Thermochromatium tepidum ATCC 43061: one gene and its partner. Each later gene encodes a partner of the first gene's protein in a complex. Links are inferred from orthologs where the notes say so. Each region holds a gene or a part of one and is shown on either strand. Other genes may lie near its edges. The genes, in order: mnmE and mnmG.

Region 1 (15,947 bases):
TTTCTCGGCTCGCTGGGGCGGCGGCGCGCCGCGACCCTCCTGTCTTTCGCCGCCATTGTGCTGGGTGTGGCGCTCGGTATGGCCGTGCACGCCGTCAATCAGGCTGCACTCGCTGAGTTCGGTCGCGGTCTGCGCACCCTGGCCGGCGCCGCCGACCTCCAGGTCTTGGGTCCGCGCACCGGCTTCGACGAGGCGCTCTATGCGCACCTGGCGACACGCCCCGAGGTCGCACAGGCCAGTCCGGTTCTGGAGGTCTGGACCGAGCGTCTCGGCACCACGGATAGGCTCCATATCCTGGGTTTGGATCCGTTCGCGGCCGCCGCCGTCACGCCCGCGCTCCTGGCGCGTCCGGCGAGGTCTGCGGATCGAGCCGAGTCCGAGTCGCGTCGCGCTGTGCTGGCCGAGGACAGCCTCTTTCTCAGTGCCGCCGCTCAGACGGCCCTCGCCGTCAGACCCGGCGAGCGGCTGCGCGTCTATGCCGGTTCCCAGCCATTGGAGCTCCGGGTGGCCGGCGATATGCCGGGAGCTGCCGAAGATCGCCAGCTCGCGGTCATGGATATCGCGGCGGTTCAGAGGCACTTCGCTCAGTTCGGGCGGCTGACGCGCATCGATTTGAAGCTGGTCGAGGGACTCGACGTCCAGACGGCCCGTGCCGCACTGGCACCGCTCCTGCCGGCGGGTGTGTGGCTGGAGGTCCCAGAGACGGCCGAGGGTCAGGCGGCGAATCTCTCGCGCGCCTATCGGGTCAATCTCGGTCTTCTGGCGGTCATGGGCTTGGTGACGGGGGCGTTCTTGGTCTTCTCGGCGCAGGCGCTGTCGGTCGTTCGCCGGCATACCGAACTGGCGTTCCTGCGCGCCATCGGGCTGAGGCGCCGTCAGCTCTTTGTCTGGCTGCTGGCGGAAGGGGCGCTCGTGGGACTCCTGGGGGGCGTGGTCGGTGTAGCGCTCGGGCATGGGGTCGCCTTCGCCCTGCTCGAACTCCTCGGTGGCGATCTGGGTGCCGGATTCTTTGCCGGCCTGTCGCCGACCCTGAGCTTCGATCCCTGGACCAGTGGGTTGTATATCCTGCTCGGCGTGGGGGCCGGTGTGGCCGGGGCCTGGCTACCGGCACGTGAAGCCTCCAGGATCGCGCCGGCCCAGGCACTTAAGTCTGGTGGCGATTCGGCCCTGTCGCCGCGACGCGGACACCCCAGGCTCGGACTCGCCTTGATGATTGCCAGTCTGCCACTCTGCACCCTGCCGCCGTTCCTGGGGCTGCCGATCGGGGGCTATCTGGCTATCTTCGGTCTCCTGGTAGGAAGCCTCCTGTGGCTGCCGCTGCTCGCCTCCGGACTCGGTCGAGTCTTGCCGCTGTGGGGACCTGTCCCGGTACGGCTGGCCGTCGCCCGGTTGCGGGCCGTCCCGGGGATGGGGGCGGTCGCCGCCGCGGGCGTTCTCGCCGGCGTGGCCCTGGTGGTCGCTATGGCGATCATGGTCAACTCACTGCGCGACTCGGTCGAGGTCTGGCTCGACCAGATCCTGTCGGCTGACCTCTATCTGCGCGCCGGGCGCACTCAGAGCGGCGGTGTCCTGGACGAGGCGCTCCAGCGGCGACTTGCGGATGTGCCTGGCGTGGCCCATATCGAGTTCACCCGCCATGACAGCCTGCGATTGGTCCCCGGCCGACCGCCGGTCGCCCTGCTGGCTCGGCCCGTGTCACCCGATGGACACGAACTCCCGCTGGTCGGTTCGGCCCAAGCGGTGGCCGAAGGCGAGACGGCGATCTGGATCTCCGAGGCACTGCATGACCTCCAGGGTTGGCGTCCGGGTGATCGTGTTCGTCTTCCGCTGTCCGGATCCGAGGTGCCGGTCAGGGTCGCCGGGGTCTGGCGTGACTATGCGCGCCAGACCGGCAGTCTCATGCTGGATCTTACCGATTACCGCCGTCTGACCGGCGATCGCTCAGTACAGGATGCCGCCATCTGGCTGGCGCCGGGCACCGATGCGTTCAGCCTGGCCAAGGCGCTCAAGGCAGCGGCTGGTTCGGGGGCGCTGGAGGTCACGGCCCCGGGCGAGATTCGCGCCATCAGTCTGCGGATCTTCGATCGCACCTTCGCCGTGACCTATGTCCTGGAGGCGGCGGCCGTCGTCATCGGGCTGGCGGGTGTGGCGGCCAGCTTTGCGGCGCTCGCGGCCGCGCGCCGCCGGGAGTTCGGTCTACTGCGCCACCTGGGGCTGACGCGCGGCCAGATCGGGGGTCTACTCGCCCTCGAAGGCAGCCTGGTGGCTGGTGTCGGCATACTCGGCGGGCTGGCGGTTGGCGGCGCCATCGCCTGGATTCTGATCCAGGTCGTGAATCGTCAAAGCTTTCACTGGAGCATGGATCTGAGCATCCCCTGGCGCTCACTCCTGGTATTTGCGGGCACGCTTGCCGTCTTGGCCAGTCTGTCCGCCGTGCTCGCAGGCCGGCAGGCGATGCGCCAGGACGCCGTGCTGGCGGTGCGTGAGGATTGGTGATGCAGCGACGGACCTCTCTGCTGGCCCTGGCCAGCCTACCCCTGACCCCCCTCCTGGCGGCGACTGAGCCGACCGCTAAAAACGTCGGCGCAGAGACTAAACCGGAGGTCAATTTCGACGCCGTGCTCCCCGGTCGCGTCCTTCGCTTCCCGAACGACGAGGGAGGCCACCCGGGATTTCGCACCGAATGGTGGTATGTGACCGGTTGGATCGAGGCGGACGGCGATCCGTTCGGCTTTCAGATCACCTTCTTTCGCGTGCGCACTGGCATCGGTGAGGACAACCCGAGCGCCTTTGCCCCACGCCAGCTGCTGCTGGCGCATGCCGCCATCGCCGATCCGCGATTGGGTCGCTTGCGTCACGCTCAGCGTGCCGCCCGTACAGGCTTCGAGCGCGCCGGATACAGCACGGATCGGGCGCACGTCTGGATCCATGACTGGTCGTTCGAGCAGATGGAGGACCACTATGCTGCCCGCGTGAACGCCGAGGACTTTGACTATGACCTCAGACTCGTCTTCACTGGACCCCCCATGCTCAACGGCGACCAGGGCTTTAGTCGCAAGGCGCCGGACCCGCTGCATTCCAGCTATTACTACAGCCGGCCTCAGTTGCGGGTCGATGGCCAGGTGACGTTGGAGGGTCAGCGTCGGACGGTCAGCGGGCGCGCCTGGATGGATCATGAATGGTCGAGTGCCTACAGCCCCGAAGAGGCCGAGGGTTGGGACTGGGTCGGTCTGAACCTGGACGATGGTGACGCCCTCATGGCCTTTCGGATGCGCCGTCCCGACGGCACGGCGCTCTGGGCGAGCGCTACCCGACGCTTGAGCGATGGTCGAACCCAGTCGCTCGGACCTAAGCAGGTCACCTGGTTCCCGCGGCGGCGCTGGCGGTCGCCACGCACTGGGATCGAATACCCGATCGAATGGGATCTGGGTATCGGTGAGCGTCGCTACCGCCTCCAGCCGCTGATGGACGACCAGGAACTCGACAGCCGTCGCTCGACGGGAACCATTTATTGGGAGGGCGCGGTACGTGGGTTCGAGGACGAACGCGAGATCGGGCGCGGCTATCTGGAAATGACCGGCTATGGAGACCGGATCCGGGTGGGTTGAGCGTTCTTGACTCGAGGTTTCACTGAAAATGTTCCACGTGGAACGTCGTCAGATCGCAAAGCCAGGCGTGTTTCCGGACTCAAGTCGTCTCAGCCGGAATGTTCCACGTGGAACATCGTCAGCGACTCCGTACCACCAAAGATTCCAGGATCGCCATCGTTCGCCACGCGCGTGGCGATGACCTGATTGCCCGTGGAACCAAAGGCGCTCCACAAGCGCTCAGCCATGGTGCGGTCCAGCTCGGCTTCGAGGTCATCGAGCAGCCAGATGACCGGCTCACGCCCATGCGCACGATGGACACGTTCAGCCGCGAGCTGCAGTAGCGCGACCACAATCTTGGCCTGTCCGCGCGAAAAGCCGCGTCTACCCTCCCCCCAGTCGACACAAAAGTCGGCACGTGACGGACCGGCCAGGGTATAGCCGCGCGCCAACTCCTGATCGGCCAGTGATGCTAGGGTCTCGCCGAGCTCCCAGCCATCTGGCCAACCGCGTCGATAGCGCAGATCGGCCCCTTGCAAAAACGGATAGTCATCACACAGCGCCCGAAAGTACGCACGCCATTCGGCATGGAATGCGGCACGTCGGCGATCTATGGATTCGGCCAGTGCGATGAAACTGCGATCCCAGAGCCCCTGTTGGCCGCCACCAGACCGAATGGCCGCATTGCGCTGCATCAAGACGCGCGTGAAATCCCTGTGGATCTGAGCGAAACGGTGTTCCACGTGGAACACATTCCAGTCCAGGAAACGACGTCTCAGACTTGGGTCGCCCTCGAGCAGGATCTGCGCGTTTTCGCCGATCAGCTTGACCTGCAAGGGTGAACGCCAATCGGCGTCCCCGGTCTCCATCCATAGCGGCGGATGGATGTCACGTGCAGCCGTGGCGCCTTCCTTGACATAGCGGAGGCGAATCCTGTCATAGCCAGACGCCTGATAGACACCCTCAACACGGGTATATGGCTCGCCTTGAGTAGTAAGCGGCCCGGACTTGGTTCCACGGAAGGTCCGCCCGCGCGCCAGTAGATAGATGGCTTCCAGGACACTGGTCTTGCCGGCACCATTGGCCCCTGTCAGCAGCAGTGTCCGCGTATCGATGGCGAGATCGAGCTGTCGGATGTTGCGTAGCGACTTGATCCGAAGTGAGCGCAGACCAGGGTCAGGGGTCAGGCCCGAATGTTCCACGTGAAACATCGGGCCTGACCCCTGAAACGCTGGACTGGGCGACTCTGCAACGATGTTGAAGTGTTCCATGTCGGAACCTGACTTCAGATCGACTGGATCAGGATATTCGCGTCCGTGCATGTATGCGGATCACAGTCGCATCGGCATGACGACAAAGGTCTCGCTCTCGCTGTCTGCGCCGCGCCAGAGCGAGCTACTGTTGGCATCCTGAAAATAGAGGCTGACCGCTGGCGCATCGATGGCGCCAAGCACGTCCATGAGATAGGCGACATTGAAACCAATCGAGATTGGCTCGCCCGCGTAATCGAGCTCGATCTCTTCCTCGGCCTCTTCCTGCTCGGGATTGTGCGCCAGCAGTTTGAGCCTGCCTGGTTCGAAGTCCAGACGCACGGCGCGATATTTTTCGTTCGAGAAGATCGAGACGCGTGAGAGCGCGCGTCTTAAGGCATCCTTCTCGACGATGGCCATACCCCCATCACGGCCTGGAATCACGCGCTCATAGTCAGGGTAGCGACCATCGATGAGTTTGGAGGTCAGGGTCATGGTGCCGACCACCACGCGCAGACTGCGCTCGCTGAGACGGAGTGCGACCGGGGCATCCGATCCGCCCAGCTGACGCTTAAGCTCCATCACGGTCTTGCTGGGCACGATCCCCTGACGCTCAGTGTCCAGCGCCAGATCGAGCGGCGTAACGAACTTGGCCAGCCGGTGTCCATCCGTCGCCACCGCGATCAGGGCGTCTGCCTTTAGTTCCAGCAGCAGACCATTCAGATAGTAACGGACATCCTGTTGCGCCATGGCAAAGGCCGTCTTGTCGAGCACGTGCTTGAGCTGGCCTTCCTGGATCTGAAAGTCGAAACCGTCTGCCGGGAGATCCATGATCGGGAAGTCGGTCGCCGGTAGCTGTCCAAGCGTAAAGCGTCCGCGCCCTGCGGTGATGACACAGCGCTCATCCCTGAGGCGAAACCGGATCTCGGCGCCCTCGCTCAGCTGGCGACAGATGTCGAACAGCTTGCGGGCTGGGATCGTGGTCTCGCCCTCTTGCAAGATCTCGGCCTCGAAGCTGGTCTTGACCTCGACCTCCAAATCTGTCCCTGTGAGGCTGACGCGCCCGTCGCGGGCCACGACGAGCAAATGACCTAGGATCGGCAGGGTCTGGCGCCGATCAACGACGCCGGTCACCTTATTGAGCGCAGGCAGGACGGTTTCTCGGTTGACAATGAATTCCATCAGGGGCTCCATGATTCTCGCCGAGATGACTAGCGCTGGCTTGGTAAGCTAGTCATCGACTCAGAGGGATGGGGGTGCATCGGATTTGGTTGGCTGGAGTGTTCTACAACGTCAGCATTCTTAATAGGCTGCGGTAGTCTTCCTCGATCGTCGCATCGCTTTCACGCAGGCTCTTGATCTTGCGGGTGGCATGCAGAACCGTAGTGTGATCGCGGCCTCCGAATGCCTGACCGATCTCGGGCAGACTATGCTTGGTGAGCTCCTTGGCGAGCGCCATGGCCATTTGGCGCGGACGTGCCAGCGAGCGACTACGCTTGGTTGAGAGCAGATCGGAGGTGCGCAACTTGTAGTAGTCGGCGACCGTGCGCTGAATGTTCTCCAGACTGACCTGCCTGTCCTGAGCGATGAGCACATCACGCAGCGCCTGCTTCGCAAACTCCAAGGTAATGGGTTTGCCGGTGAAGTGGGCATTAGCCACCAGACGTCTGAGCGCCCCCTCGAGTTCGCGGATGTTGGAACGGATACACCGCCCGACGAAAAAGGCCACGTCCTCAGGCAGTTCGACGCCGAGCTGACTGGCCTTACAGTGCAAGATGGCCACTCTGGTCTCCAGGTCGGGCGGATCTATGGCCACCGTCAAACCCCAGCCGAAACGCGAGCGCAGACGCTCCTCCAGTCCAGTCACCTCCTTGGGAAAACGGTCACTAGACAGCACGATCTGTTGGCGTGACTCCAGGAGCGCATTAAAGGTATGAAAGAATTCCTCTTGTGAGCGTTCCTTGCCGGCGAAGAACTGTACATCGTCGATCAGGAGCGCGTTGACCGAGCGATAGGTCTTCTTGAACTCCTCGATGCGGTTGTGCTGCAGGGCCTTGATCATCTCGGCGACGAAACGCTCGGAGTGCAGATAGACGACTCGCGCACTTGGATTGGAGGTGAGGATGCCATTGCCGACCGCGTGCATCAGATGCGTCTTGCCCAGCCCGACCCCACCATAGATGAACAGCGGATTGTAGGTTCCGCCCGGGTTACGCGCGATTTGGATCGAAGCCGCGCGTGCCAACTGGTTGGACTTGCCCTCGACGAAGGTCTCAAAATTGAAGTCGGCGTTCAGATTGGCCGTCGCGCGCCGATCGGCCAGATCCGAGCCGATCACACTGGACTTCGAGCGGGCACCCTGTCCTTTCTCTGCACCAAACTCGCCAACCTCGAAATAAAGTTCAGAGACCTCGCCTTGACTGTGGCGCGTACAGAGTTCGCGCAGACGATCGGCATAATGCTTGCGGATCCAGTCGAGCACGAACCGATTCGGCGCTAACAACCTGAGCAATGAGCCATCCACGCGCGCTTGCAGGGGCAGGATCCAGGTGTTGAACTCGGCGGATGTCAACTCGGCCTTCAATTGATTGATGCAGTGCTCCCATAGGGCTAAGTCGTTTCCCGACATGCGTCGTCTCGGTTTGGATACGGCAGCGCGCGCGATGGCGCCACCCGGATGATTGCATAAGGAGTGGATTTGATGATGAAGCCGGTGCGCACAGCAGCCGGACGTGGCCTCCTGGCCTGAACCACCGGCCAAGTCTAGCGCCCTTGCGTCGACTTATCCACAGCCCGAACCGATTGGGCACGTCTTTTGATTGACTTCTGGCAAAAAATTACCTAGGCTTCCACGTCTTTTTTAGCTGGGTCATCAGACCCCTGCGTCCCACCACAGATTTCTCTGGAGTATCGTTAACATGAAGCGCACCTTTCAGCCCAGCCGCCTCAAGCGTGCTCGCGCCCATGGTTTCCGTGCCCGTAGCGCCACCCGCAATGGCCGCAAGGTTCTGAGTGCGCGGCGTGCCAAGGGCCGTGCGCACCTCATCCCCTGAGCGCCAACGCGCAAAGCAGCGACCCTGGCCAGGGCTTCGGGCGCGAGCGGCGGCTAACGAGTGCCGGTCAATTCCGTCGTGTCTTCGTCGAGCCGCGTCGCGTAGTCCTCGGTGGTTTTGTTGTGCTCTATCGATCCAATGGACTCGACCGGCCCCGGCTAGGCTTGGCCATCTCCAAGAAATGTGCCCGCCGCGCCATCGACCGCAATAGGCTCAAGCGACTGGCGCGTGAGAGCTTTCGCCGTGCCTATCGGCGTCTTCCAGGGGTTGATATCGTGGTGATGTGTACACCGAGAGCTACTGCCGAGTCGAACCAACGTCTGTTCGATGCCCTAGAACAGGTGTGGATCCATCTCGAGAGTTCATCATGCGTCGAATCTTGATCGGGGCGATTCGGGCCTATCAATACCTGATCAGCCCTCTACTCGGTCCGCGTTGTCGTTTCTACCCCAGCTGTTCCCATTATGCCGTGGAGGCCATCGAGGTCCACGGTTTCTTATACGGGGGCTATCTGGCCCTGCGTCGCCTGTTGCGCTGTCACCCCTGGCATCCAGGCGGCATCGATCCTGTCCCTGAGAAAAGGCAGACCACGATTCATGGATAACCAGCGCTTGTTCCTTTTTCTGGCACTGGCCGCGGTGCTATTTCTGATCTATGAGTCCTGGATGCAGGACTATGGCCGTCCTGCCCAAGTTGCCCAGGAGCAGATCCAGGACGCCGCCGGCGTTACCGTGCCCACCGCCAATGAGATCCCGACCATCTCGACTGCCCCTGGCCTCGTGACAAACACCCTGGCTCCCGAAGAGACGCCGATCCGGGTCGAGACCGATGTGCTGCGTCTCGAGATCTCGCCGCGCGGCGGGACACTCCTGAATGCCTGGTTGCTCGACTATGCGGTCGTCCCCGAGCGCCCGGACGACAAGTTCCAGCTGTTGAAGCAGACGCCGCCGAACATGTTCATCGTCCAGTCGGGACTGCTCGGCGACCGCCTGGAGCTCCTGCCGACCCACGAAGCGCTCTTTAGCAGCGCCCAGACACGATATGATCTCCAGCCTGGGGCCGACCGGCTCGAGGTGGTCCTCGAATGGACCAATGAAGACGCCAGGCTCCGAGTCAAGAAGATCTACACCTTCACCCGCGGCAGCTATCTGATCGAATCGCGCCAGGTGGTCGAGAATCACAGCCCTACCCCCGTGATCGCGCGCGCCTACAACCAGCTCCAACGCACCGCACTGCACGACCCCAACGAGACCCGCTTCATCAGCACCTTTACCGGCGGTGTCTATTACAGCCCGGAGGAGAAATACAAAAAGGTCTCGCTGGAAGACATGGCCAAGGGCAAGCTCGACCGCACCGTGACCGATGGCTGGATCGCCATGATGCAGCACTACTTCCTTGCAGCCTGGATCCCGCCCCAGGGTATACCCCAGACCCTCTATACCAAGGCGCTGTCGGGCCCGAACGAGCCGCGCTATATCATCGGTAAATACTCGACACCGGTCAGCATCGCGCCTGGTACAGTGCATGTGTTCGATGATCGGCTCTTCGTCGGTCCCAAGCTCCTGAATAAGCTGGAGGACGTCGCCCCAGGGCTCGAATTGGCGGTCGACTATGGCTGGCTGACCGTCATCGCCAAGCCGATCTTCTGGATGCTGAGCTGGATCCATGCCGTGGTCGGAAACTGGGGCTGGGCGATCATCGTACTGACCATCCTGATCAAGCTTGCCTTCTACAAGCTCTCGGAGGCCAGCTATCGCTCCATGGCGCACATGCGTCAGATCACGCCTCGGCTTCAGGCGCTCAAGGACCGCTATGGCGACGACAAGCAACGTCTGAATCAGGCGATGATGGAGCTCTATAAGACCGAAAAGATCAATCCACTCGGTGGCTGTCTGCCGGTCCTGATCCAGATCCCGGTGTTCATCGCCCTCTACTGGGTGCTGTTGGAGAGCGTCGAGCTGCGTCAGGCGCCCTTCGTGCTCTGGCTCAACAACCTCTCGGCGCCGGATCCCTATTTCATCCTGCCGCTGATCATGGGTGTCTCCATGTTCGTGCAGCAGAAGCTCAATCCCGCCCCCCCGGACCCGCTCCAGGCCAAGATCATGATGAGCCTGCCGTTCGTGTTCACTGTGTTCTTCGCCTTCTTCCCCTCGGGTCTGGTGCTCTACTGGACGGTCAACAACCTGCTATCGATCGCCCAGCAATGGAAGATCACGCGCGACCTGGAACGGGAGATGGCCAAGCGTCGCCACTGAGCCAGGCGACGTCGCTGCGATGACGACCCCTGACACCATCGCCGCCATCGCCACCCCGCCCGGGATGGGTGGGGTGGGGATTGTGCGGGTCAGCGGTCCACAGGCACCGGCGATCGCCGCGGCCATCCTGGGGCGGATCCCCGAACCGCGACGCGCGGTCCTCGGCGTCTTTCACGAGTCCGATGGGACCTTCATCGACATGGGTCTGGCGCTCTATTTTCAGGCCCCGCACTCCTTCACTGGCGAAGATGTGCTCGAGCTCCAGGGCCATGGCGGACCCGTCGTCATGGATCTGCTGTTGCGCCGCTGTCTGGAGCTGGGCGCGCGCCTGGCGCGTCCAGGCGAATTCAGCGAGCGCGCCTTCTTAAACGGCAAGCTCGATCTCGTCCAGGCCGAGGCGGTCGCCGATCTCATCGAAAGCTCGACCAGCCTCGCCGCGCGGCTGGCCGGGCGCAGTCTGCAAGGGGTTTTTTCGCAGCGGATCGCAGCACTCCTCGAGCGCCTGATCCAACTGAGGCTCCAGGTCGAGGCTGGGCTCGATTTCCCAGACGAAGAGCTCGATCTCGCCGAGGACACCCGGCTCGCCGCCGATCTGCATAGACTCGTAGCGGATGTCGAGCAGCTCCTCACTGATGCCCATCAGGGCCAGATCATCCGTGAGGGCCTGGCGGTGGTGATCGCCGGGGCGCCTAATGTCGGCAAGTCGAGCCTGCTCAATGCACTCTGCGGCACGGAGGCCGCCATCGTCACCGCCATCCCGGGCACGACGCGCGATCTGCTTAAATTCGACATCCAGGTCGATGGGCTGCCGATCCGCATCATCGACACCGCCGGGCTGCGCCACAGCCAGGATCCGGTCGAGCGGGAGGGCGTGCGGCGCGCCCAGGCGGCCCTGAACGACGCCGACCTGGTGCTCTGGGTCCGGTCGGTCGATCAGGAACCAGATGCATCGATCCGTTCGAGTTTCCCTACCGACTGTCCCGTTATCCTGATCCGCAATAAGATCGATCTAGTCGGCGAGCCGGCGCGTCTCGTCGAGCGGGACGGCGAGGTTGAGATCGCGCTCTCGGCGGTGACCGGCGCAGGCCTGGAGCTGCTCAGGGGACAGATCAAGGCACACGCCGGTCTGAGTGCCCATCCCGAGGGTGCCTTCATCGCGCGGCGCCGTCATCTCGAAGCGCTCGAACGCGCGCGCAGTACCTTGCAAGCGGCGGCAGCCAACCTAGAGCTTAGACTCGGTGCCGAGCTGGTTGCCGAGGAACTGCATCTGGCGCAACGCGCGCTCGGCGAGATCACGGGCGAGTTCACCTCAGAGGATCTATTGAATCGGATCTTTTCCAGCTTCTGTATCGGAAAATAATAAGCCTTCCTGCGTCGTCCGAAGTCTTCCACAAAAACCCCGTAAGCCCGCTTAAATGCGGGCTTTTTGTTTCGAGGATGGCTTACCTGTTCTGCAGTCATCCGTTAAAGCCGCGTTCCCATCGCTGTTCCTCTGACTTTCCTCATATTAGGAACGCTGTGCCCAATGAATGACCAGTTGCTCACAAGCCAACGGCTGCCGCCGGCCAATCCCTCGTTCCACGACCGCCTGAAACGGGCCGATACCCTCAGCGCGACGCCCGTGTGCCCTGTCGGAGGTAAGCGTGTGTTCATGGAGGAGTCGAGGGCCAAGGACAACGCGCGGCTGTCGGCCTAGAGTCAGGGCGTGCGTGCCGCCCATAGCCGCAGGCCGATCAGCACCACGAAAAAGGATCCCAATCCGCCGCCGATCCAGAGTCCGGATGTGAGCGGGTCGCGTTCGAAGGAGGCGATTTGATAAAAGAGGGTCGCCGTCAGGAAGGCGATACCCGTGGTCCAGACGCCGACGAAGGTCGCCCAGACAGCACCCGCCTCGCGCACGATGGCGCCGATGGTGGCCACACAGGGGAAATAGAGCAGCACGAACAGCAGATAGGCAAAGGCCCCGGCCTGTCCGTCGAAACGTTCGGCCATGGTACCGAAGGTGTCAGTCTGGACGCCCTGCTCGGCGGCGGCCGTCTCACGGTCGCTCGCCTCACCGATGTCGAGCCCGAGCGGATCGAGCAGGCGTTCGCCGAGCTGTCCGAGATTCTCGCCGATCGAGCCGGCTGCCGCGCCCAGCGCATACCACAGATCGAAGGGTTCTGGTTCCTCGATCGGGTGTGACTCGACCGCCAACCGGCCATAGAGCGAGTCGAGCGTCCCAACGATCACCTCCTTGGCCAGCACGCCGGAAAAGATCCCGAGCACCGCCGGCCAGTTGTCCTCGCGGATCCCCATGGGCGCAAAGAGTGGTGTAGCGCCCCGGCTGATCTCGGCCAGAAGCGAGCGCTCGCTGTCGGTATTGCCCAGACTCCCGTCACTGCCGATGGTCGCCAACAGGTTGATCGCCAGGACCATGAGCACGATCACCCGACCGGCCTCGCGCAGAAACAGCTTGACCCGGTCCCAGGTACGCAGCAGTACGCCCTTGACGGTCGGCAGGTGATAGGGCGGCAGTTCCATCAGCAGACCTGAGCTCTCGCCCTTGAGTAGGGTATGGTTCATCACCAGCCCCGAGAGGATGGCCACCGCGATCCCGGTCAGATAGAGCACGAACACTAGATTCTGACCCGAATGCGGAAAGAAGGCGGCGGCAAATAGCGCATAGACCGGAAGCCGCGCCCCACAGGACATGAAGGGGTTCATCAGGATGGTCAGTTTGCGCTCGCGCTCGCTCTCCAGGGTACGCGTGGCCATCACCGCTGGCACATTGCAGCCGAAACCCACGATCAGGGGCACGAACGCCTTGCCCGGTAGCCCGATGGAGCGCATGAAACGGTCCATGACGAAGGCCGCGCGCGCCATGTAACCCGAGTCTTCCAGGATCGCGAGCACGATGTAGAGACTGGCGATGATGGGGATGAAGGTCCCGACCACCTGGAGACCGCCGCCGATGCCCGTGGCCAACACCAGGGTCAGCCAGTCGGGCGCGCCAAGACGCCCCAGCAGCTCGCCGAGCCCGTCGACGAACAGCGCCTGTCCGACCTGATCGAAGAAGTCGATGAAGGCCCCGCCGATGTTCATGGTAAACATGAACATCAGATAGATCATCAGCAGAAACAGCGGGATGCCGAACACCCGGCTGAGCACCACCTGATCGATGCGGTCCGAGACCGTGCGCTCGACCCGCCGCTCCTCGCGCAGCACGCGCCGGGCGAGTGCATGGGCATGACCGAAGCGGGTGTCAGCGATGTGTAGATCTGTGTCTTCACCGGTGCGCTCGGCGATCCGCCGGCGCAGTGACTCGGCGAGCTTCAGTGTCTCAGGACCGACGGCGTGCTCGGCGATGGGGTCTGACTCCAGGAGCTTGAGCGCCAGCCAGCGCGCGTTGGCGCGTCCAACGTCGGCGCCACCGATCAAGTCAAGCCGGGGCAGTAACTCCAGCACCGCCGCCTCGACGCATTCGCCATGCGTGAGCGCCCTGCCGGACGGCTCGCGTCCCTCAGCCACGGCCAGCAGTCGCGCCTGCAACTCGGTCAGACCCTCTTTGCTGACCGCCACCAGGGGCACCACTGGACAGCCAAGCGCCTCGGCCAGCCCCCCGGTGTCGATCCGGATACCGCGTTTGCGCGCGATGTCCATCATGTTGAGCGCGATCAGGACCGGCACGCCCATCTCTAAGAGCTGTACCGTCAGATAAAGATGACGCTCCAGGTTGCTGGCATCGATCACGTTGACGATGAGATCGGCCTCGTGACTGAGCAGATAGTCGCGCGTGACCCTCTCGTCGAGCGAGCTGGCGTCGAGCGAGTAGATCCCGGGCAGGTCGATCACCCGCACCCGGCGTCCGTCCAGTTCCAGTGAGCCCTCCTTGCGTTCGACCGTCACACCCGGCCAGTTGCCTGTGGTCTGGCGAATGCCGGTCAGGGCGTTGAAAAGGGCCGACTTACCACAGTTGGGATTGCCGGCTAGCGCGATCGTCAGCGGTGGGCGTAGCTTGACGACCTCGGCGGCGGTACGATCGGTTCCGTTCACGCCATCTCGTCTCCAGACTGCCCTTGCATCGCGAACATGGCCTGATCGCTCTCCGGCGTCACCCAGAGTTTTTCGGCGATCCCGGCACCGATGGCGATGCGCAGTTCACCGCTGGCCAGCACCAATCCCCTGCCGCGTCGCTGGAGGATGCGAAGCGGGCTGCCCTGACGTAACCCCAGCGCCAGCAGCCGGCGCCTGAGCTGATGTCCGCCCCGGACCTCGGCGAGTCGCGCCGGGGTGTCGTCCGGAAGATCGGTGAGGCGAAGCGGATCTGAGGTCTGGGACATAGCTCGGTACGGCTCGGAACCATCGGGCACGGCATTGAATTGAATGAGAAGCTGAAGCATAACCTGAACCTGATCTGTTGCGCAGACTTGGCCCATCGTGCGCTGAACCAAATCGGTGAAACCCTTTGCATCCGGAACGCCTTTAGGGTTCAAATCATCGACTCGACCCTTCCCTCGACGCGCCTTCCATGCCCAGCGACCCCCATCCGCCTTTCGGCCTGCGCACCGCGACCCTGCTCGTGATCGCGACCATGATCGGCACCGGGGTCTTTACGACCACGGGCTTTCTGCTGCGCGACCTGGGATCTCAACCGGCAGTGCTGATGGCCTGGCTGCTGGGCGGGCTGGCGGCGGCCTGCGGCTCGCTGGCCTATGCCGAGCTGGTCGCGGCCCTGCCGCACAATGGCGGGGAATATCAGCTGCTTGGACGGATCTATCACCCGGCGCTGGGCTTCATCGCCGGGTTTGTGTCACTGGTGGTGGGCTTTGCCGCGCCGATCGCCGCAAGCGCGATCGCCTTCGGCGAGTATCTGAATCTAGCGCTCGGCTCGGAACGCATCCCGCCGCTCGTCTCCGCGACGGCGCTGGTGATCGGGGCCTCGGCGCTGCACTCGATCCGACTCAGTACCGGCAGCCGCGTTCAGGATCTGTTCACCCTGCTCAAGGCGCTCCTGATCCTGATCTTCATCCTGGGCGGCATCTTTGTCGTCATCCCCGAGCATCTGCTCGGCGACGAGGGACCGCCCGTGCTTGACGCCCTGTTCTCGCCGGCCTTCGCGGTCGGCTTGATCTATATCTCTTATGCCTATGCGGGTTGGAATGCCGCTGCCTATGTGGCAGGCGAGGTACGAGACCCGGGGCGCCGGCTGCCGATCGCGCTGATCCTGGGGACCCTGACAGTCACGTTGCTCTATCTAGGCGTGAATGCAGTCTTCCTCGGTGCCGTACCCACCGAGGAGCTGGCGGCAGCCAACGAGCGTGTCGGCCATGTGGCGGCCAGCCATGTCTTCGGCGCGTCGGGCGGACGTCTGTTGAGCAGTCTGATCGCCCTAGGACTGATCTCGACCGTGGGCGCCCTGGTCATGACCGGGCCACGCATCTATGAAGCCATGGGGCGCGATTATCCGGCGATGCGGCTGCTTGCGCGCCGTGTCAAGGGTGGTGGACCGCTGATTGCGATTTGGTTTCAAACGGGTTTGGCGCAGCTGATGCTGATCACAGCAAGCTTCGAGGCCCTGATCAGCTATGCTGGTTTCACGCTCTCGGTGTTTGCGGCGCTCACGGTCGCGGGCGTCTTCGTCTTGCGAGTGCGCGAGCCGGAACTGATCCGGCCCTATCGCACTTGGGGACATCCGGTCACCTCACTTGCCTTCATCACACTCATGGTCTGGATGGTGCTCCATGCCATCCAGGAGCGCCCGTTGGTGGTCGTTGTTGGCGCCGCGACCGTCGGGGTCGGCTGGTTGGCCTATCGTCTGGC
Region 2 (13,635 bases), 620 kb from region 1 along the record:
GCGCGCTCTGGATCGGCTGAGCCCGGGGCTTGAGGCCACGCAGGAGGGCCGATAGCCGTTTTGGGGTCTCGGGCGTCGAGCGTTCGCCGTAGCGCGCTGGGATGTAGAGCGCGAGGAAGGCGCCGATCTCCGGGGCCAGATCCGGGCGCGCCGCGGCGATGCGCCGGCCATAGTCGCTGGGGCCCTCAGAAGGTCGGCGCGGCAGCCCGATACGGGCCAGCCGCTGGCACAGACGCGCATAGAGCCGTTCGAGCGGGTCGCGCTCGGTCCGTTCGTGCATCAGGACGAGCAGGAGGCCGCCCAGCGTCAAGGACACGGCCAGCACCATCAGCACGGCCAGTCCGTATTCCTGCCAGGCGCCCAGCCCGAGCCGGTCCATGAGCCGGCGCTGGTCCTGGACCGAGAAGTCCAGCACCCAGTTCTGCCAGGTCGCCTCCAGGGTATCGCCCAGCAGACGCAGATCGCGCATCCAGCGTGCCAGCATAGTGGCCTCACCGAGATCGAAGCGCGCCGAGGTCCCAGCCCCCAGCCGCTCGATGGCCACGCGGTTGTCGATCCGCGACGCATCGACCGCTGCGGTCGGATCGACCCGCACCCAGCCGCGCCCCGCGATCAGTACCTCGACCCAGGCATGGGCGTCGGACTGGCGCACCAGGGTATAGCCGCCAAAGGCATTGGTCTCGCCGCCGAGATAGCCGAGCACGATGCGCGAGGGGATGCCGGCGATCCGCATCAGGAGCGCAAAACTGCTGGCATAGTGCTCGCAAAAGCCGCTACGGGTCTCGAACAGGAACTCGTCGGTGGGGTTGGCGCCGAGTTTGGGCGGCAGCAGGGTGTAATAGAAGTTTTCGCGGTTGAAATGAACCAGGGCCCGCTGGACCAGTGCCCAATCGTCGTTGGCTTGGGCGCGCCAGCCGTCGACGAGGGCACGCATCCGGGGCGTGACATTGTCGGGCAGCTCAAGCGCCAGACCGCGCACGCGCTCGTCCGGCTCGGCGGTGCGATAGCTCAGGACCGAGCGCACCCGATAACGTTTGAGTACCGTCACCGGCTGGTTCGACAGGAGTTGGAAATCCGGGTTGATCGCGGCACCATCCGGCGCGCTGACCGGCAGGTCGAGCGCAAACAGCCAGCGTTGCTGAGTCGGCTCCATGACGACCTCGTACTCGACCGGGTTGCTCGTCTCGATCAGGCGTGCCGGTTCCTGCCCGTCGGAGGGTGGTGCACCCGGCGTCCAGCGACGTCCATCCGTCGTCCATAGCACCGGGCCGCGCCAGTAGAGCTGATTCGACTCCGGGCGCTGACCGGCAAAGCGCACACGAAAGGCCGGTTCGCCATTGACCACCAGCTCGCTGATGTTGCCTGGCTCCATAATCTCTGACATGCCCATCAGCGCCTTGGATCTATCGACCCCTAGACTCCAGAGTGGGGCGGTCAGACGCGGAAACAGCACGAAGAGGATAAGGGTGAGCGGGATGGCCTGGAGTGCCAGTCGGAGGCCGACCCGCAGCGCCGGACGCAGACCCGTGGCCCCCAGCCCGCCGTTGAGCTCGGTCAACAGCGTGACCAGACCCAGGGCGATCAGACCCACATAGAACGTGAGCAGAAAGGAATCGTCAAACAGGAACTGCACCACACTCAGGAAGCCAAGCAGGATCAGCACCAGGCGGAGATCGCGCTTGGTGTCGAGTTCCAGCAGCTTGAGCACGAGCATGGTCGCCAGCAGCGCCGAGCCGCCGTCTTGACCGGAGATCGTGTGATAGGCCGCCAGACAGTTGCCCAGGCCGGCGAAGGCCATCAGGGCGCGGATCCAACGGTTGGGCAGGGTGGCTGGCCAGCGGAGCGCTGCCAGTCGGATGGCCAAGATCAGGGTCAGGAAGGCTACGACCTGGCCGTCCAGAGAGCGAACGAATGGGGCGCACGCCGCCGCGACCAGGAGTGTGGTCCAGAGGATCTGATGGCGCTTTGGCCGCTCGGTCTCGGGGATGAGGTCAGTCTTGGGCATGGCCGAAGAGCGCCAGTCGGGTCAGACAGCGTTCGGTATGGACCGCGCCCTGAGACAGCCCCTCGACCGCGCCGGGCAGACGCAGACCGAAGCGCGTCGAGCCGGCGCTGACGTCGAGCACCTGCCGCGTCAGCAGTCCAAGCCGAATCTCTGGATCAGGTGTGTTGAAGCGCGCCCAGTCGATCCAGACCTCTTGACCCTGCTCGCCACCGTATTGCTTGACCACAAGGCCGCGTTCGCGCGCATAGGCCTTCCAGTCGATATGGCGGATCGAATCGCCCGGACGGTAGCCGCGCGCGCCGAGATAGTCCTCGGCGCCTTCGTGACGGGTGCGATGGGGACGGGGGCTGTCTCCGGCGTCGTGGCCAGGTTCGGGCGCCTGGGGCGCGGGTTTGGGGAAGACCAGGGTCTTGGCCTCGGTGGCGACATGGGTCCAGGCGCGAAACAGCCCCATCGGATAACGTGTCTCGATCATCACATCGCTCAGCCGCTGCCAGCCACGTTTCTCGGTCGGTACAGCCAGCACGACCAACAGCTGATCCCCAGCGCCGACATGGACCGGCGGCGGCCTCTCTTCGTTTTTACGCAAACGGATATCATGACGCGGGCGTCCGCCCTCGGCGCGCACCATGACCTCGAAGCGCGCCTGCTCCCCAGCGAACACCGGCGTGCCGCCGCGTACCTGCACCGCCAACCCCAGCAGATTGAGCCAGGTGTGATGCATGGCCACCAACCCGACCGAGGCCAGGAAGAAGGTCAGCAGCAGACCCAGGTTGTTTTGATAGTTGAGCGACCCGAGCAGCATCACCAGCAGCACCGCGCCATACATGAACCCGGCGCGGGTCGGCACGATATAGATCTGACGCCCGCCGACGCGCGCCACACCGTCCGGTCCAGGCAGCACCCGGCGCAGCAGGCCGTCGAAATAGCGGTGTGCGCGCTCGCGCAGGCGGTCGGAGACCTGGGACATGGCGTCAGTGTCGTTGTGCTCAAGATTCGGTTCGGGTGTCGGTTTGACGGATGTGGCGTCCCGTTGCGTCCGATTCAAATAGGCACATTGGTGAGGATGAAACGCGCCACCTCGTCGTCTCCGATCCGCTGGCCCGGCTCGCCGCCGGTCAGGCGATGCACGGCCACTGCTGGCAGCACCGCCTGCACGTCCTCGGGGATCACATAGTCGCGCCCGGCGAGCAGGGCCCAGGATTTGGCCGCGTGCAGCAGACCCAGCCCGGCGCGCGGCGAGAGCCCATAGGCGAAACGCTCCGAGCCGCGCGTGAACTGGAGGATCGCGTGCACATAGTCGATGATCGGCGGCGCGGCGTGGATACGGACCACGGACTGCTGCAAGTCGATCAGTTCGGCATTGGTCAGGGCCGGTCGTTGGCGCGCGAGCATCTCGCGCCTGTCCTCGCCGGCGAGTAGCGCCTTTTCCTGCTCCGCGGCCGGGTAGCCGAGATGGATGCGCATCAGAAAGCGATCGAGCTGCGACTCGGGTAGCGGAAAGGTGCCGACCTGGAACAGCGGGTTCTGGGTGGCGATGACAAAGAAGGGCTCGGGCAGACGCCGAGTCTCGCCCTCGACCGTGACCTGACGCTCTTCCATGGCCTCCAGGAGCGCGCTCTGCGCCTTGGGTGTGGCGCGGTTGATCTCGTCGGCCAGGATCAATTGCGCGAAGATCGGGCCGGGATGGAAGCGGAAACTCTCGGAGGCCCGATCATAGACCGAGACACCGATGACATCGGCCGGCAAGAGATCACTGGTGAACTGGATGCGCGAATACTCCAGCCCGAGCAGGCGCGCCAGCAGATGCGCCAGCGTCGTCTTGCCGACGCCCGGCAGGTCCTCGACCAGCAGATGACCGCGCGCGAGCAGACAGGCCAGCGCCAGGCGCAGCTCGCGATCCTTGCCGAGGATGATGGCACCGGCATCGCGCAGGATGCACTCGGTAAGGTTGGATCGGGCTGGATTGGATGTCTGGTGTAGGTTCATCGGCGACTCGTCGAAATCGAGAGATTGAGGTTGGAGATACAGTCGAGGTCAACGCCCGTTTTCGACCTCTCATCCGGCGACCCGGCGCAATCGTCGCGATTGGATGTGACCATGATCAGACCAGGCCCCAAGCCGGTTCCCACCATCGATCCATCATAGACGCCGATTGGCTGACCCCGTTTTCCGAAGTCCAGCTTGCCGGCGAGCAGGAACACGAAGGCACGGAGTAACTATTCAGGTTCTCGGTCCAACCAAGGTAAGTACCGTAACCGTGGGAGCGCCTTCAGGCGCGATGACAGAACCTATTGCCGGTTTGACCGCCCGAATCGCGGCAACCGCCGCTCCCACACAGAAGCCGCTCCTTGTATCTACGACGGGGCTGACCGTTTGGGAGCAGCTGAATAGTTACGGCACGGATATTTTAAGAAACTGGCGTGGCCGTGGGCCTTCATCTCATCGCCAAACTCGACGCCTTCGCCCCGGCTTCCTCTGGGTGTTGGGATCCCTGCTGGATGGACAACCCCCAGGTCGAACAGGACCTCTGCTTCGCGCTGCCCTTGGTGAGGCAGGGGAGGCCATTTTTTTGTACTGTACTAGATTTTGTCCTGTCTTCACGGACCTACCTTTCATTCAATTAAAGATGCGTGCAAGCGATACCTATGATGTGATCGTGGTCGGCGGCGGGCATGCCGGCACCGAGGCCGCGCTGGCTGCCGCGCGCTGCGGTGTGCGCACCCTGCTCCTGACCCAGAACCTCGAGACCCTGGGCCAGATGAGCTGCAACCCGGCCATCGGCGGCATCGGCAAGGGGCATCTGGTGCGCGAGATCGACGCACTCGGCGGGCTCATGGCGCGCGCCGCCGATCGCGCCGGGATCCAGTTTCGGATCCTCAACGCCAGCAAGGGCCCAGCGGTGCGCGCCACCCGCGCCCAGGCCGACCGTCAGCTCTACAAGGCGGCCGTGCGCGCGGCGCTGGAGAACCAGCCGGGGCTTGTGCTCTTCCAGCAGTCGGTCGAGGATCTCCTGATCGAGGGCGAGCGTGTGGTCGGCGTGCGCACCCAGATGGGGCTGGAGTTTCGGGCACGCGCGGTGGTGCTGACGGTCGGCACCTTCCTCGGCGGTCGCATCCACATCGGTCTATCCAGCTATGAAGGCGGGCGGGCCGGCGATCCGCCCTCCAATGGCCTGGCGCGCCGTCTGCGTGAGCTGCCGTTTCGCATCGAGCGGCTCAAGACCGGCACCCCGCCGCGGATCGATGCGCGCAGTATCGACTACAGCCGACTCACCGAGCAGCCGGGCGACGATCCTGTTCCGGTGTTTTCCTTCATGGGGAGGCCCGAGGACCATCCGCGTCAGGTCAGCTGTCACATCACCCATACCAACGAACGCACCCACGACATCATCCGTTCGGGGCTGTCGCGTTCGCCGTTGTTCACCGGGGTGATCGAAGGGGTCGGACCGCGTTACTGTCCCTCGATCGAGGACAAGGTCGTGCGCTTCGCCGATAAAGCTTCACATCAGATCTTTCTGGAGCCTGAGGGACTCAGCACCCGTGAGGTCTATCCCAATGGGATCTCGACCAGCCTGCCCTATGACATCCAGGAGGCGCTGGTACGTTCGATCGTCGGGTTGGAACGCGCGCACCTGACCCGGCCCGGCTATGCGATCGAATACGACTTCCTGGATCCGCGCGATCTCAAGCCCTCGTTGGAGACGCGCCCGCTGTCGGGGCTGTTTCTCGCCGGCCAGATCAATGGCACCACCGGCTACGAGGAGGCCGGCGCCCAGGGGCTATTGGCCGGGGCCAATGCCGCGCTCCAGGTCCAGGGCCGCGAACCCTGGCATCCGCGCCGCGACGAGTCCTATCTCGGGGTCATGGTCGATGACCTCATCACACGCGGGACCAATGAGCCCTATCGCATGTTCACCAGCCGTGCCGAATACCGCCTGCTGCTACGCGAGGACAATGCCGATCTGCGTCTGACTGAAACCGGGCGCCGGCTCGGTCTGGTGGGCGATGCGCAATGGCGCGCCTTTGAGCGCAAGCGCGAGGCGATCGAGCGCGAGCGCCAACGTCTGCGCGACACCTGGGTGCGACCCGAGGCACTCGACCCGGTGCTGGCGACTCAGGTGTTGGGCGAGCCGCTGCGCCGCGAGGTGCGTGCCCTGGAGCTGCTGGCGCGGCCCGGCGTCGGCCATGCCGGTCTGTGTGCGCTGATCGGTGCGCCGCCCGAGCCGGTCGCGCCCACGGTCGCCGAGCAACTGGAGATCCAGACCCGCTATGCCGGCTATATCGAGCGCCAGCGCGCCGAGATCGAGCGCCAGCGGGAACAGGAACTCAAGCCGCTGCCCGATGGCTTCGACTATGCGCAGGTGCGCGGACTCTCGGCTGAGGTGCGTGAGAAGCTCACACGGGTGCGTCCGGCGACCCTCGGACAGGCGGCGCGCATTCCGGGCGTCACGCCGGCGGCGATCTCGCTGTTGCTGATTCATCTCAAGCGGCAGATTGGATCGAAAGGGATCGATTGATCCGGCCCGCGATCGACGCGGTTTCAATCTGGGCTTGCGTCGGTCTTGTTCCTGAACCGGATGTCGTGAAATCTGTCGTCAAGCGATCACGACCCGGTCGCGCCCGCCCTCCTTGGCGCGATAGAGCCCCGTGTCGGCGCGCTCGATCAGGGATTCGGCCGTCTCGCCTGGGCGGAAACGGGTCAGCCCAATCGAGACCGTGATCACACCGATGGTGTCCTGGGTGCTTTTGCGTTTGATCTGGATCGCGGCAACCTGACGCCGGATCTGCTCGGCCAGCGCCTGGGCCGCCTCCAGTTCGTCATGGACGATGATCGCGAATTCCTCTCCGCCATAACGGGCGACAAACACCCGATCGCTTTGCAGCTTGGCCAGAACCCCGCCGACGCTCTCCAGGACGCGATCGCCCATTTGGTGACCGTAGGTGTCGTTGAGCCGCTTGAAGTGATCGAGATCCATCAGTATCAGACAGGTCGGCTCGTCGTCACCGCCCAAGAGCGACTGGGCCAGTGCCTCGTCAAAACCGCGCCGATTGGGGATCTTGGTCAGGGCATCCAGACGCGCGCGTCGTTCGCTCTCCTCCAGCTCGCGTTTGAGCCGCTCGACCTGGGCGCTGGCCGATTGCAGCTCGCTCTGGAAGGACTGAGTGAGGCTCTCTAGATCGCGTGTTTCGGTAAGCAACTGATCGACCAGGGCGCGGATGCGCTCGGGATCGACCGCGGGCTCCTCGAACACCGTCATGGCCTCGCGCAAACTGGCCCCATAGTCCTGGGTACCGCGCAGATTGCGTGAGACCGCCTGCGTCAGGGTCGCGACGATCTCGGCGATCAGATCCCGCGCCTGTGGGCTGGTCGGGAGATAGTGCTTGACGAAATACTCAAAGAACAGCGCCTCGCTCTTCTCCGGGTCATAGGGGCCGTTTTCCGGAAACTCGACCAGCAACGAGCGACTCAGCTCCGGGCAGGCGTTTTGGACGTGGGCATACCAGAGGGCGTAGTTGTAGGGTGTCGGCGGGATGCGGCGGCACACCATCTGCGGCACCGCCATGCGCAGATAGTCTGAGGCCGTTTTCAGGTCGTCCCTGAAGTCCATCTGCTTGACGCTCATCTCTGTTCGACCCGCCGAGAAGAAGTTAGCAAAACCGAGCGCCATCGCCGCCCGCAACGGAGGACGATGGCTTCCAGATCGGGGTGCAATGATAGGCGAGTCGACGCCAGGTGTCGCGAAGTATCGAGAGGCGGATCCGTGCAGGTTTAGTCGGGGTCTTTCGGTGTCTCGTCGCTCGACTGGAGGTCACCGCGCGCGTTTGAAGACTGAGAATAGCGCAGTCAACCGACCAGCCCCAGGAACACCATCTGTTCCATCGCCGTCAGGGAAGAGCCATTGGTCATGATCGTTACCCCATCTACAGGTTGCATGATGGATCGCATGCCGGATGGCGCCGGGGGCGAATGATCGGGTCGGAGGCGGCGATTACGTTTTGCTTTCAATCGCGGCCCCACGACAAAATGAACCCCGCCTCGGCGGGGTTCATTGCAAGGTCAAGCGCGGCTGAGGCCGATCTAATGACCCACGGCGGCGCCTGCACCACGTGGGATGCGCACGTCCTCGACCAGATGCTGGATGTGCTCGGGCGGCGGGGCGGTGAGCGCCGACACCAGTCCGGCAACCAGGAAGTTGGCCAAGGCCCCGACTGCGCCAAAGGCCTCGGGTGTGATACCGAAGAACCAGTTGGTGCCCATCCCAAGCTCGGGCATCAGGAACTCGGTGCCCTTGATGAAGAGGATCCCCTTGTGCTGGAACACATAGAGCAGGGTCACTGTGATACCAGCGATCATGCCCGCGATCGCGCCCTGCTTGTTCATGCGCTTGGCAAAGATGCCGAGCATCAGCACTGGGAAGATCGAGGAGGCCGCCAGACCAAAGGCGATGGCCACGGTGCCTGCCGCGAATCCAGGTGGATTGAGTCCGAGATAGCCCGCCAGCAGGATGGCACCAATCATAGAAAGGCGTCCGGCCAAGAGCTCGTCCTTCTCAGTAATCTGCGGCATGAACACACCCTTGAGCAGGTCATGCGAGATCGCCGAGGAGATGGCGAGCAGCAGACCGGCGGCGGTGGAGAGTGCCGCCGCCAGACCGCCGGCGACCACCAGCGCGATCACCCAGTTCGGCAATCCCGCGATCTCGGGGTTGGCGAGCACCATGATGTCATTGTTGACCGTGACCATCTCGTTGCCTTGCCAGCCGAACTTGGCAAACTTGGTAGCGCTGTGTGCGGTTTCCGCCTTTGCAACGGCCTGTTCGGCCGTCTCTACGCCAGCGTTCTTGGCCTTGGCGTCGGCCAGTTTCATCCTGGCCTCACCAAGCCCGCCATCACTGTAATACTGGATTCGACCGTCTTGGTTCCAATCCTGGAACTTCAGAAGACCTGTGGTCTCCCAGCGCTTGAACCAGTCTGGACGCTCGTCGTAGACCAGATTTCCGGTTTCCTCTCCGACTGGACCGATCTGGATGGTGTCCATCAGGTTCAGACGCGCCATGGCACCGACCGCCGGGGCCGTGGTGTAAAGGATGGCAATGAAGACCAACGCCCAGCCGGCCGAGTAGCGCGCGTCACGCACCCTGGGCACGGTGAAGAAGCGGATGATGACATGCGGCAGACCCGCGGTGCCGATCATCAGCGACAGGGTATAGACGAACATGTTGAGGGTGCTGCCCATGACCTGGGTGGTATATTGCTTGAAGCCGAGGTCCGTGACCACCTGATCGAGGCGGTCCAGCAGCGACATTCCGCTCCCGACATGGGTACCGCCGAGTCCGAGCTGGGGGATGGGATTGCCGGTGAGGTTCAGCGAGATGAAGATCGCCGGGATGGTGTAGGCGAAGATCAAAACGACGTACTGGGCGATCTGGGTATAGGTGATGCCCTTCATGCCGCCGAGGATGGCGTAGATGGCGACGATCCCCATGCCCACAAAGATCCCAATCTCGTAGGAGACGCCGAGGAAGCGGCTAAAGGCCACACCGATACCCGTCATCTGACCGATGACATAGGTGACTGAGGCCAGGATCAGACAGATGACGGCCACCACGCGCGCCCCGTTGGCATAGTAGCGGTCGCCGATGAATTCGGGCACCGTAAACTTGCCGAACTTGCGCAGATAGGGCGCCAAAAGCAGGGCTAGCAGCACATAACCCCCGGTCCAGCCCATCAGGAACACCGAGCCGCCATAACCGCCGAAGGCAATCATACCGGCCATGGAGATAAAGGAGGCCGCCGACATCCAGTCGGCCGCGGTCGCCATGCCATTGGCAACCGGATGCACGCCGCCGCCGGCGACATAGAATTCACTGGTAGAGGCGGCGCGTGACCAGATCGCGATACCGATATAGATGGCGAAGGTCAGGCCGACGATGGAGTAACTCCAGATCTCGAGTTCGGTCATTGGATCGTTTCCTCACTCTTCGCCGACGTCGAATTGATGGTCGAGGCGATTCATCAGCGCGGCATAGATGAAGATCAGCGCAACGAAGATATAGATCGACCCCTGCTGGGCGAACCAGAAACCAAGCGGGTAGCCGCCGAGATGGATGGCGTTGAGCGGTTCGACGAGCAGGATGCCAAAGCCATAGGAAACGACGAACCAGACGATGAGTAAGACGGTGAGATAGCGAAGATTCGCTCTCCAATAGTCTGCGCGCTTGTCGGGTGTCATGTCATGTCACTCCGTTCAGGGTTTGGACTATGAACTGTGAAAGGGCGGGGTGACGGGGCGCGCGCCGCCCTGATCGTCGTGAGACGGATCAGTGCACGCAAAATATGGCAGAAGCCCCCTCGTTGGTTATGATGCATCCGGCTCGTTCTGCCGTATCGAGCGGATTGTCGGCATTGTCTGGTTGCGCTTGGCGTGCTGTCAACGTTTCAGTCGGTTGATCCGCGCCCTGAATCGGCCTCTACATGAAGATCCTTTGTCCTTAAGAAGAGAACACAATGCACTACATCAGTACCCGTGGTGGAATCGAGCCGATCGGTTTCGCACAAGCCGTGATGATGGGACTGGCGACCGACGGTGGCCTGCTGGTTCCGTCCCAGATCCCCGTCCTCGATCCCGAGCAGCTGCGTGCCTGGGCCGGCTTGCGCTTCCAGGATCTGGCGCTCGAAGTGTCGACACTTTTCATCGGCGACGAGATCCCGCGTGCGGATCTGAAGGCCCTGATCGAACGCTCCTATGCGAACTTCTCGCATCCCGAGGTCACCCCAGTGGTGACTGTGGGCAAGCGGCGCATCCTGGAACTCTTTCATGGTCCGACGGCGGCCTTCAAAGACGTGGCCTTACAGTGGCTTGGCAATCTATTCGAGTATCTGCTCGAACGCGAGGGAGGGATCCTCAACATCCTCGGCGCGACCTCGGGCGACACCGGCTCGGCGGCCATCTATGGTGTGCGCGGCAAGGGGCGCATCCGGATCTTCATCCTGCACCCCAAGGGCCGCGTCTCGCCGATCCAGGAACGGCAGATGACCACGGTGCTGGACAGCAATGTCCACAACATCGCGGTGCGCGGCACCTTCGACGACGCCCAGGCCATCGTCAAGACACTGTTCAACGATCTGGCCTTCAAGTCGGCCTATCGGCTCGGCGCCGTCAACTCGATCAACTGGGCGCGCATCCTGGCGCAGACCTTTTACTACTTTTATGCCTGGGGCCGGATTTCGGGCGGCGATGTCGGGCGTCGGGTCAGCTTCTCGGTCCCGACCGGCAACTTCGGTGATGTCTTCGCCGGCTATCTGGCACGGCGCATGGGGCTGCCCATCGAGCGCCTGGTGATTGCGACCAACCGCAACGACATCCTGAGCCGCTTCATCCACACGGGCGTCTATGCCCTGGGCGAGGAGGTCTATCACACCCTGAGCCCGGCGATGGACATCCAGATCGCCTCCAATTTCGAGCGCTATCTCTACTATTTGCACGACGGCGATCAGGCGCTGGTGTGTGCCTTGCTTGAGGATTTCAGACACACAGGTCGGCTTAGGGTGTCTGCCGAGCGGCATCAGAAGGCCCAGGCCGACTTCGAGGCGACGGCGGTGAGCGATCCCGAGACCCTCGACCAGATCCGTGCCACCTATGAGGCGACCGGCTACATCCTTTGTCCCCACACGGCGGTTGGAGTGCGGGCCGCGCGCGACCTGCCCGAGGCCATCTGTCTCGCCACCGCCCACCCCGCCAAATTCGGCGCGGCCGTGGTCCAGGCGATCGGCCAGGAGGCGCCGCTGCCGCCCGCGCTCCAGGGGCTGTTGGAGAGAAAGACGCGCTGCGTCGAATTGGAGGCCAGGGCCGCGGCGGTGAAGGGCTATCTCGAAGCGACACTCGGGACGGTATCTGCGCCATGACGGATGCGGTTCTGAAGTCCTCCAACCCGACCGATCTGGCGCAGAGATCTTCCAGACGCCGGGTCTTGATCCTGGACACCACACTCCGCGACGGGGAACAGACCCAGGGGGTGTCCTTCTCACCCGCCGAGAAGCTCAACCTTGCCAAGGTCTTGCTCGAACAGGTGCGGGTCGATCGGATCGAGGTCGCCTCGGCGCGCGTGTCCTCGGGCGAGGCCAGCGCCGTGGCCCAGATCATCGACTGGGCCGGGGAACGCGGCCTGGTTGAGCGGATCGAGGTGCTGGGGTTCGCCGATGGCGGGGCAAGCGTGGATTGGATCCGGGGCACCGGAGGCCAGGTGCTGAACCTGCTGGCCAAGGGCAGCGAGCGACACTGTCGTGGTCAGCTTGGCAAGACGCCCGAGGCGCATATCGCCGACATCCGGGCAACCCTCGATCGGGCGCACGCGCAGGGCCTGCGCGTCAACCTCTATCTGGAAGACTGGTCGAACGGCTATCGCGATAGCCCAGACTATGTCTATACCCTGGTCGCACGCCTGGCCGAGGCCGGGATCGGGCATTTCATGCTGCCCGATACCCTGGGTGTGATGACGCCGGATCAGGTCTTTGCGGCGGTCTCGGACATGGTCCGGCGTTTCCCAGGACTTAAATTCGATTTCCATCCGCACAACGACTATGGTCTAGCCACGGCCAATGTACTCGCCGCCGTCCAGGCAGGGGTTGCGGCGGTCCACTGCACGGTCAATTGTCTCGGCGAGCGGGCAGGGAATGCCTCGCTCGCCGAGGTCGCAGTCAATCTACGCGATCAGCTCGACTGCGAGCTCGGGATCGACGAGACCCATCTGGTGCGCGTCAGTGAGCTCGTCGAGTCCTTTTCGGGCAAGCGCATCGCGGACAACGCCCCGATCGTCGGCGCCGACGTCTTCACCCAGACCGCCGGTATCCATGCCGATGGCGACAGGAAAGGCAGCCTCTACCACAGCCGGCTCTCGCCAGAGCGCTTCGCGCGGCGGCGCAGCTATGCGCTCGGCAAGCTCTCCGGCAAGGCGTCGCTGGCCAAGAACCTGGAACGGCTCGAGATCGAGCTGTCTGATGAGGAGCAGCGCCGGGTCTTGCAGCGCATCGTCGAGCTGGGTGATTCCAAAAAGACCATCACCACCGAGGATCTGCCGTTCATCATCGCCGAGGTCCTGGAGAGCAAGGACTATACGCACGCCGAGCTCCTGTCTTGTACCATCTCGTCGAGTCTGGATCTGGAGTCCATGGCCGGGATCAAGCTCCGGCTCGGCGATCAGGTCTTTACGGCTACAGGGACGGGCAATGGCGGCTTCGATGCCTTTACCAATGCGCTCGGGCGGATCCTCAAACGTCAGGGGATGACGCTACCGCCGCTGATCGACTATGAGGTCCGGATCCCCAAGGGGGGGCGGACCGATGCGCTCACCGAATGCAGCATCACCTGGCAGACCGAGCGCGGTGACCTGAGGACCCGGGGTGTCCACGCCAATCAGGTATTCGCCGCCGTTGGCGCGACGATGCGGATGCTCAATATCCAGCTCCACTGGATCAAGGTGGGTTCGGATCGCCAGGGCCGCTAAACAGGTGCCAGTCCTAGGTTTCGAGCCAAAAGGTCACAGGACCATCGTTGATCAGGCTGACCTGCATGTCGGCCCCGAAGCGCCCCGTGGCGACCCTGGGATGGGCGGCGCATGCCTTTGCAAC

Evidence for each region.
Region 2: the proteins of mnmE (region 1) and mnmG are in contact, whole or in part, in a solved structure (PDB 9HIP), measured with the Escherichia coli proteins. The link is inferred for Thermochromatium tepidum ATCC 43061 from one-to-one orthologs.

The regions. Positions count from the first base shown.
Region 1 is NZ_CP039268.1:2,751,822-2,767,768, reverse strand. What follows is about bases 9,480-12,334. They hold mnmE (tRNA uridine-5-carboxymethylaminomethyl(34) synthesis GTPase MnmE), read left to right. Parts: upstream 9,480-10,164; coding sequence 10,165-11,505; downstream 11,506-12,334. Other genes in these bases: feoB (Fe(2+) transporter permease subunit FeoB), read right to left, coding at 11,844-12,334; yidC (membrane protein insertase YidC), read left to right, coding at 9,480-10,145. Outside these bases: E6P07_RS12765 (ABC transporter permease), read left to right, coding at 1-2,496; E6P07_RS12760 (lipocalin-like domain-containing protein), read left to right, coding at 2,496-3,608; DNA replication/repair protein RecF, read right to left, coding at 3,698-4,789; dnaN (DNA polymerase III subunit beta), read right to left, coding at 4,919-6,019; chromosomal replication initiator protein DnaA, read right to left, coding at 6,123-7,466; rpmH (50S ribosomal protein L34), read left to right, coding at 7,756-7,890; rnpA (ribonuclease P protein component), read left to right, coding at 7,887-8,273; membrane protein insertion efficiency factor YidD, read left to right, coding at 8,258-8,494; more of yidC, read left to right, coding at 8,487-9,479; more of feoB, read right to left, coding at 12,335-14,180; E6P07_RS12710 (FeoA domain-containing protein), read right to left, coding at 14,177-14,467; E6P07_RS12705 (APC family permease), read left to right, coding at 14,656-15,947. UniProt on the Escherichia coli protein: Exhibits a very high intrinsic GTPase hydrolysis rate. Involved in the addition of a carboxymethylaminomethyl (cmnm) group at the wobble position (U34) of certain tRNAs, forming tRNA-cmnm(5)s(2)U34.
Region 2 is NZ_CP039268.1:2,132,846-2,146,480, reverse strand. The notes cover bases 4,206-7,079. They hold mnmG (tRNA uridine-5-carboxymethylaminomethyl(34) synthesis enzyme MnmG), read left to right. Parts: upstream 4,206-4,634; coding sequence 4,635-6,524; downstream 6,525-7,079. Other genes in these bases: E6P07_RS09860 (GGDEF domain-containing protein), read right to left, coding at 6,603-7,079. Also shown: E6P07_RS09880 (transglutaminase TgpA family protein), read right to left, coding at 1-2,005; E6P07_RS09875 (DUF58 domain-containing protein), read right to left, coding at 1,992-2,975; E6P07_RS09870 (AAA family ATPase), read right to left, coding at 3,050-3,994; more of E6P07_RS09860, read right to left, coding at 7,080-7,631; E6P07_RS09855 (sodium:solute symporter family protein), read right to left, coding at 8,087-9,970; E6P07_RS09850 (DUF4212 domain-containing protein), read right to left, coding at 9,983-10,240; thrC (threonine synthase), read left to right, coding at 10,516-11,913; E6P07_RS09840 (alpha-isopropylmalate synthase regulatory domain-containing protein), read left to right, coding at 11,910-13,511; dtd (D-aminoacyl-tRNA deacylase), read right to left, coding at 13,525-13,635. UniProt on the Escherichia coli protein: NAD-binding protein involved in the addition of a carboxymethylaminomethyl (cmnm) group at the wobble position (U34) of certain tRNAs, forming tRNA-cmnm(5)s(2)U34.